DNA from 3 places in the [Clostridium] saccharolyticum WM1 genome. Region 2 is predicted to be linked to each of the others. Evidence: a T-box and tRNA genes for the amino acid it is inferred to sense, from the RefSeq annotation. Region 2 holds a T-box; the other regions hold tRNA genes.
What was found. A T-box is a leader RNA that pairs with one kind of tRNA and senses whether it is charged. The one in region 2 lies ahead of CLOSA_RS11875 (valine--tRNA ligase), so its partner is inferred to be a tRNA-Val.
Positions count from the first base shown of each region.

Region 1: it has a tRNA-Val gene. The T-box ahead of CLOSA_RS11875 (valine--tRNA ligase) is inferred to sense a tRNA for this amino acid. The anticodon was not compared.
Region 3: it has a tRNA-Val gene. The T-box ahead of CLOSA_RS11875 (valine--tRNA ligase) is inferred to sense a tRNA for this amino acid. The anticodon was not compared.

Region 1 covers NC_014376.1:1,643,603-1,645,869, reverse strand. Annotated here, with positions in the region: gene CLOSA_RS07865 (ABC transporter substrate-binding protein) at 1-63, shown strand, start outside; gene CLOSA_RS07860 (NAD(P)-dependent oxidoreductase) at 163-1,110, shown strand; tRNA gene CLOSA_RS07855 (tRNA-Ala) at 1,197-1,269, shown strand; tRNA gene CLOSA_RS07850 (tRNA-Val) at 1,275-1,348, shown strand; gene CLOSA_RS07845 (cupin domain-containing protein) at 1,588-2,067, shown strand.
Region 2 covers NC_014376.1:2,528,295-2,530,561, reverse strand. Annotated here, with positions in the region: gene CLOSA_RS11880 (tetratricopeptide repeat protein) at 1-616, shown strand, start outside; T-box leader at 709-938, shown strand; gene CLOSA_RS11875 (valine--tRNA ligase) at 1,091-2,267, shown strand, end outside.
Region 3 covers NC_014376.1:1,388,327-1,390,593, reverse strand. Annotated here, with positions in the region: gene CLOSA_RS06575 (uroporphyrinogen decarboxylase family protein) at 1-555, opposite strand, end outside; tRNA gene CLOSA_RS06570 (tRNA-Met) at 881-954, opposite strand; tRNA gene CLOSA_RS06565 (tRNA-Val) at 992-1,064, opposite strand; gene CLOSA_RS06560 (LysR substrate-binding domain-containing protein) at 1,265-2,146, opposite strand; gene CLOSA_RS06555 (YeiH family protein) at 2,266-2,267, shown strand, end outside.

The sequences.
Region 1 (2,267 bases), 880 kb from region 2:
AAGGAACGGGTTCCCTATGAAACACTTGTGACCACAGTCTACTCGGAAAAGGCAGCCAAATAAATCCTATCTTTTTTAATCCTTCCATCAGTGCTATAATAAGAGTTGCAGGGCCGTCCTTTGTGCGGTCCTGTAATTCTTACAATGATTGGAGTGAACTCTATGAACATCGTTTTATTAGAATCCCTGGGCATCCCGGACGTTCTTCTGAATGAATACGCAAAGCCGCTGACTGATGCCGGCCACCACTTTGCTGCCTACCCAAAGAATATTGATCCTGAAGTCCAGATTGAACGGGCCAGACAAGCAGATGTGATTATGATCGCCAATATGCCTTTGTCCGGTCAGGTAATATCTGCCTGCGAGCATTTAAAATTCATAGATGTTGCATTTACAGGAGTCGACCATGTGGACCTGGAAGCCGCCAGGGCAAAGGGTATCAAGGTCAGCAATGCTGCCGGATATTCCACAGAAGCCGTAGCAGAGCTTACCATCTGTCTGATCCTCTCTCTTCTCCGCAACGTCCCTCAGGTGGAAGCCCGCTGCCGGAAAGGAAAGACCAAGGATGGCCTGGTGGGCTTTGAGCTTATGGGAAAAACCGCAGGAATCATAGGAGCCGGTGCAATCGGAATAAGAACTGCAGAGCTCTTATCTGCCTTTGGTTGTAAGGTTCTGGGTTACAAGCGCCATTTAAATGGCAATGAGCCTTCCTTTATGGAATTTGTATCCTTAGATGAGCTGTTATCCCGCTCTGATATCGTAAGCCTCCATTGTCCTTTAAACGAGGAATCACGCCATTTAATTAACCGGGAAACTATCGCAAAAATGAAAAAAGGCGCTTACTTAGTCAATGCTGCCAGAGGACCTGTGGTGGATTCCAGTGCTTTGGCGGAAGCCTTAAATAACGGCTACCTTTCCGGCGCTGGAATCGACGTATTTGAGACAGAGCCTCCTCTTGACCCGGACCATCCGCTTCTTAAAAGCAAAAACACCATCGTTACCCCTCATGTAGCCTTTGCATCGGAACAATCCATGGAAGCCAGGGCTAAAATCGTATTTGACAATATCGCGAATTGGCTGGATGGCTGCCAGGCAAATATCATTCTTTAAGATCAGAATAGAAATGATGTAATTTCATGTTTTATTTGCACAAATAATACTTGTAATTCCCAATCATCGTGCTATAATTTAGTTATGGGGATATAGCTCAGCTGGGAGAGCGATGCGTTCGCAACGCATAGGCCACGAGTTCGAGTCTCGCTATCTCCATGAATGGAAGTATAGCTCAGCTGGGACGAGCGTTCGCCTCACACGCGAAAGGCCATGGGTTCGAGCCCCATTACTTCCAGTATCTTAGGACTCTAGTAAATGCAAGATTTTCTTGTAAATACCAGGGTCCTTTCTTTCACCCAATCTTAATAATTAATTGTCCGCATTATGATAATTGCTCAGGAGAATTTGCAGTTCCCCTTATCCTAAGTCAATTTCAATGTAGTTTTATTTGTCCCCTTCTCTCTTATTTTTAATATAGACATATCTTTGAACACTTTTCATATAATTTACAAAATTATATTTTTTAGAGGAAAAATGTTAAACTATAATTACACATCTCCTAACAACCTGGATAACAACCGCTTCAGGTCTCGGCCTTTAGCACCAACGGATTACGGCCCAAATCCGTTTACTATCGATATTAACAAGGCTGCCATGAATAATGACACGTTTCGCACTGCCTTATGGACAGGTAATCATTTACAACTCACCTTAATGAGCATCCAGGCAGGTGACGAAATAGGATTAGAGATTCATCCGGATGACGATCAATTTTTGTACATTGAATCCGGTCAAGGGGTGGTTCAAATGGGGAACCAAAGGGATTGTTTATATTTTCAACAGCCCATTTTTACAAACAGTGCTATTTTTATTCCCGCAGGAATCTGGCACAATGTGATTAATACCGGCGAGCTTCCTTTAAAATTATTCTCTATTTATGCACCTCCCCATCACCCTTGGGGTACTATTCACCAAACAAAAGCTGTTGCAGAAGCAGATACTAATCATTATTAATTATTGCCCGCCCCTGGTAAATACAAGAAATCCTTGTATTTACCAGGGGCCTTGAAAATTGTACCACCCAGTGAAATATCTTTTCGATAAACATGTAATAATTTGCAGTTTTGTGTCGATTTTTCAGACATTATCAATCAATCCACAATTATTTCCACAATATTGTGGATAAGTGTCGTTTGAGGTATGAAAAATATACG
Region 2 (2,267 bases):
GGAAAAGTGGCAGCAAAGCGGTGAGGAGCCGGACGAGCTTCTTGCCATGATCCTTCATGAATGCGATTACTATACCGCTTCTGAGGTAAGCCGGTTCCAGCAGGGCCTGGCGGCTTACCGGCGGATGCCTGCACCGGAATTTTTAAAGGCAAAGGCAGATTATCTGTTTTCCAGAAAACAATATGGAAAGGCAGTTGCTGAATACGGCCGGATCCTTGACCTTCCAAAAGGGGACCGAATGGATGACGCCTTTCAGTCAAAAATCTACAATAACCTGGGAGCGGCTTACGCCAGGCTGTTTATGACGGACAAAGCCTGCCAGGCATATCAGAAATCCTTTGATCTGGTGAAAAACGGTGATGTTTTAAAACGGATATGTCATCTGGCCCAGTGGAACCCGGGTCTGGTGTTAAATGAACGGTTTCAGGCTCTTCTTACTGATGAGCTAAAAGAGGAGTGCCAAAGGGAAAAGGAAAGCGCACAAGCTCTGGCGGCCCAGGCGGACAGCCTTCAGGAACTGGAACAGCTGTTTCAAAAGGATCCTATTAAGCGCTTCCAGGGGGCTGGTGAGCTTATCCGGAAGTGGAAACAGGAATACAGGAATATTATGTCTTGACAAAACCGTTAAAAAACACTATCATTACAAGGTATATAAGAAAACACCATGCAGGCATACCTTGAAGCCTCAAAAGCATGGGTGGGAATAAGGAAAAGGTAGAGAAGAAGAGGAGTACGCTTATAACCCTGAAAGAGAAAACCGTCCACCGGCTGAAAGACGGTTAAGGAAGTATATGCGGAAGGTAGCTTCAGAACCGGAAGGCTGAAATTTTAAGATCCAGATTCAGTAGGCTTTCACGCTTGGCTGCGTTACAGGCTGCATGAGGTATGGCTGTTCTGCCATATGAATAAAGGTGGTACCGCGTTGATTCGCCCTTTGCATCCTGGAGATGCAGAGGGCTTTTTTTTCGTAAGAAGTTACGTCTCATGAATCAAAAAGAGCCCGGCGCAAGCGTCTTTGTTTCACTGCCACCATCAGAAGAAAGATATACGCCCTGGGCAATATGGGGCGGTCAGTAGGAAGGAGATAATCATGAAAGAATTGGAAAAAACCTATAATCCGGCGGGAATTGAAGGAAAACTTTATGAGAAATGGCTGGATAAGAAGTATTTTCGTGCACAGCCCAATAAGGATAAAAAGCCCTTTACCATTGTAATGCCGCCGCCCAATATTACGGGACAGCTTCACATGGGCCACGCTCTGGATAACACCATGCAGGATATACTGATCCGCTATAAGAGGATGCAGGGCTATGAGGCTCTTTGGCAGCCGGGTACGGACCATGCGGCCATTGCTACGGAAGTCAAGGTGATAGAGAGTTTAAAGAAACAGGGGATAGACAAAGAGGAACTGGGCAGGGACGGATTCCTGGAAAAATGCTGGGACTGGAGAAAAGAATACGGCGGAAGGATCATCAACCAGCTTCATAAGATGGGCTCCTCTGCTGACTGGGACAGGGAGCGTTTTACCATGGATGAAGGCTGCTCTGAAGCCGTACAGGAGGTTTTCATCCGTTTATACGAAAAGGGCTATATTTACAAGGGCTCCCGTATTGTAAACTGGTGTCCTGTATGCCAGACTTCTATTTCAGATGCAGAAGTGGAGCATGAGGACCAGAATGGTTTCTTCTGGCACATCAAGTATCCCATTGCCGGAGAAGAGGGGAGGTTTGTGGAGATAGCCACCACCAGACCGGAAACTCTTCTTGGAGATACTGCTGTGGCAGTCAATCCGGAAGATGAGCGGTACCAGGACCTGGTTGGCAAGATGCTGAAGCTTCCCCTTACAGACCGGGAAATACCGGTTGTTGCAGATGCCTATGTGGATAAAGAGTTCGGAACCGGCTGCGTAAAGATCACACCAGCCCACGACCCCAATGACTTTGAGGTAGGAAAGAGACACCGCCTTCCAGAAATCAACATCATGAATGACGATGCGACCATTAACCTTCCAGGCAGCAAGTATCACGGCATGGAGCGGTATGAAGCCAGAAAGGCAATGGTTAAGGATCTTGAGGAACTGGGGCTTTTGGTGAAGGTGGCTCCCCATACCCATGCAGTAGGGACCCATGACCGGTGTAAGACCACCGTAGAGCCTATGGTAAAACAGCAGTGGTTTGTCAAGATGGAGGAGATGGCTAAGCCGGCAATTGAAGCGTTAAAAACAGAAAAGCTGAAATTCGTTCCCGAGAGGTTTGATAAGATCTATC
Region 3 (2,267 bases), 1.1 Mb from region 2:
ATCCGTAAAGTAATGCTTTTCTCCGCCTAATGCTGCGTAATAAATTCCATCCAGGCCCAGCTCCTTATATTTTGCTGCCAGCTGGCACATTCCATCTGCAATCCTCTTAAATGCCTCCAGAACCGGCTGCTTATTCTCCCTGATATGGGTACAGAATAATTCTCTAACGCCCTCATAGCCATAACGTACTTCAATGGGATGAATGGCGGAAGCGCAAATTCCGTGAAGTGTGCCCAGGGAGAATGCATCAGGATCTGCCTTTTCCATGATGCTCCTTACCATTTCAATCTGGCTTTTCATGAAGGGATCATTCAAGGAATAATGAGGTATTTTATTCCAGTCCTCCGGAGTCCTGATTTCCCCTGCATCCGGAACCAGATTTTCATTCATAATCTTGATAATATCCGTATCTGTCTGACGAAAAAATTCAAGATGAGACTCTACCCCTTTCTCACCCTTCGCCTGGTTTTCCGGAAAGTGTAACGAAAATCCGGTGGGTACATAATCCACCTCCTTCCCATGAATCGCTGCCAATACCCGCTCTCTTTTTGTCATACTAATATCTCCTTTAAGCTTCTGTTTATATCACTGATAATACCACTGTTATTATTACTTGTCAATACATCTTCCGTCATTTTATATATTTTTCTTTCTATATAATTTTTATTTTGTTCACTTTGCCTTATTGTTCCATTTCTGTCTATGGTAAGATGCAAGTTTATACCGAGCAAAGTGTTTCCGGCATTTTCAGCTTCCCTGCGTCACTCATAAGGAACCTGGGAGGATTCCCATGACCTGACTTCCCTATATGGTGTTGGTCCGGCTTTGCGGATTTATGGTAAAAAAAAGACATCTGCTAGAAAACAGATGTCTCAAAAAGTAGCGGAAGGGAGATTCGAACTCTCGACACCACGGGTATGAACCGTGTGCTCTGGCCAACTGAGCTATTCCGCCATATTCAATTAAATGGATAAACAAAATTGCTTATCAATGGGACCTACAGGGCTCGAACCTGTGACCCTCTGCTTGTAAGGCAGATGCTCTCCCAGCTGAGCTAAGATCCCGGTGTTTGTCTCGGTCAGGAGCACTTTTTTTCTTTCGTTCCCGACTGCTCCATTAGTATAATATGAATTGTATTAATTGTCAACACTTTTTTGTCAATTATTTTCATTTTTTCCTGTACCTACTTTCTCTCTGATTCCATCAGGGTTTCCGCCATTTTTCACGGATATGAGACCGGTTGCCAGGGCATTTCCTATAGAACTTAATCTCCATGAAGAATATGAAACAGCTCCTGGAAATAAGGTTCAAAAATACTTCCCTTCCTCCAGATAAACGTAAAATCATGGATCAGATGAAAGTCTTCTAATTGGATTTTTTTTAACGTTCCCTTGTTAAGTTCCTCTTTTACCGCTGCTTCATAAAGAAAGGTGATCCCCTGACCTCTTGCCACCAAATGCTTCATGGCGCCGATGTTGCTGATTTCCATTAAATCAGGAAAATCTTGAAGCAACAAATTCTTCCCCTCTAAATAGCGTTCAAAAACATACCTGGTACCTGAGCCAGGCTCCCGGATAAAGATCCGTTCCGGCAGAAGATCCTCCAGCTTTCTCACAGCCTGATGAAATTCATAGCCAGGTGCGCAGACGGCTACAAATGGTTCCGAAGCAAAGACCAGGAAATCATACTCCTTTTTCTGAAAAAAACCCTCCACCAATGCAAACTCAATCTCTCCGTTGTTAAGCTTAGCAAGCAGCTCCCTGGTATCTCCAACTGCCATTTGAACCGCTGTCCCAGGATAAACACCAAGGAACCGCACCAGTGCTTCAGGCATCACATACTCTCCGATGGTCATGGTAGCACCAAATACCAGCCTTCTGCCTTTCCCTGACTGCTGCTCCATCATTTTCTTTAAGTGCAGCTCATCCGCCTTCATGGTGACTGCGGCAGATAGAAAAACGTTTCCCGCCTCCGTCAGGCTTACCTTTTTCCCGTTATATTCAAACAGCCTGACCCCATACTTCTCCTCCAGGAAATGAATGTGGTGGGATACGGCAGGCTGGGTGATGTGAAGCTCGCCGGCTGCCTTTGTGAAGTTCATATAACGGCAAACTGCAAGAAATGTATCGACTCTGAAATCCAGCATAAATTATGATCTCCTTTATGTTCCTCCAATAACCATAACAAAATCTTATGATTTGATAAATATAAATAATTTTATTTTATTATTGTTCTCCAATATAATAAAGCATATCAAAAAGGAGGAT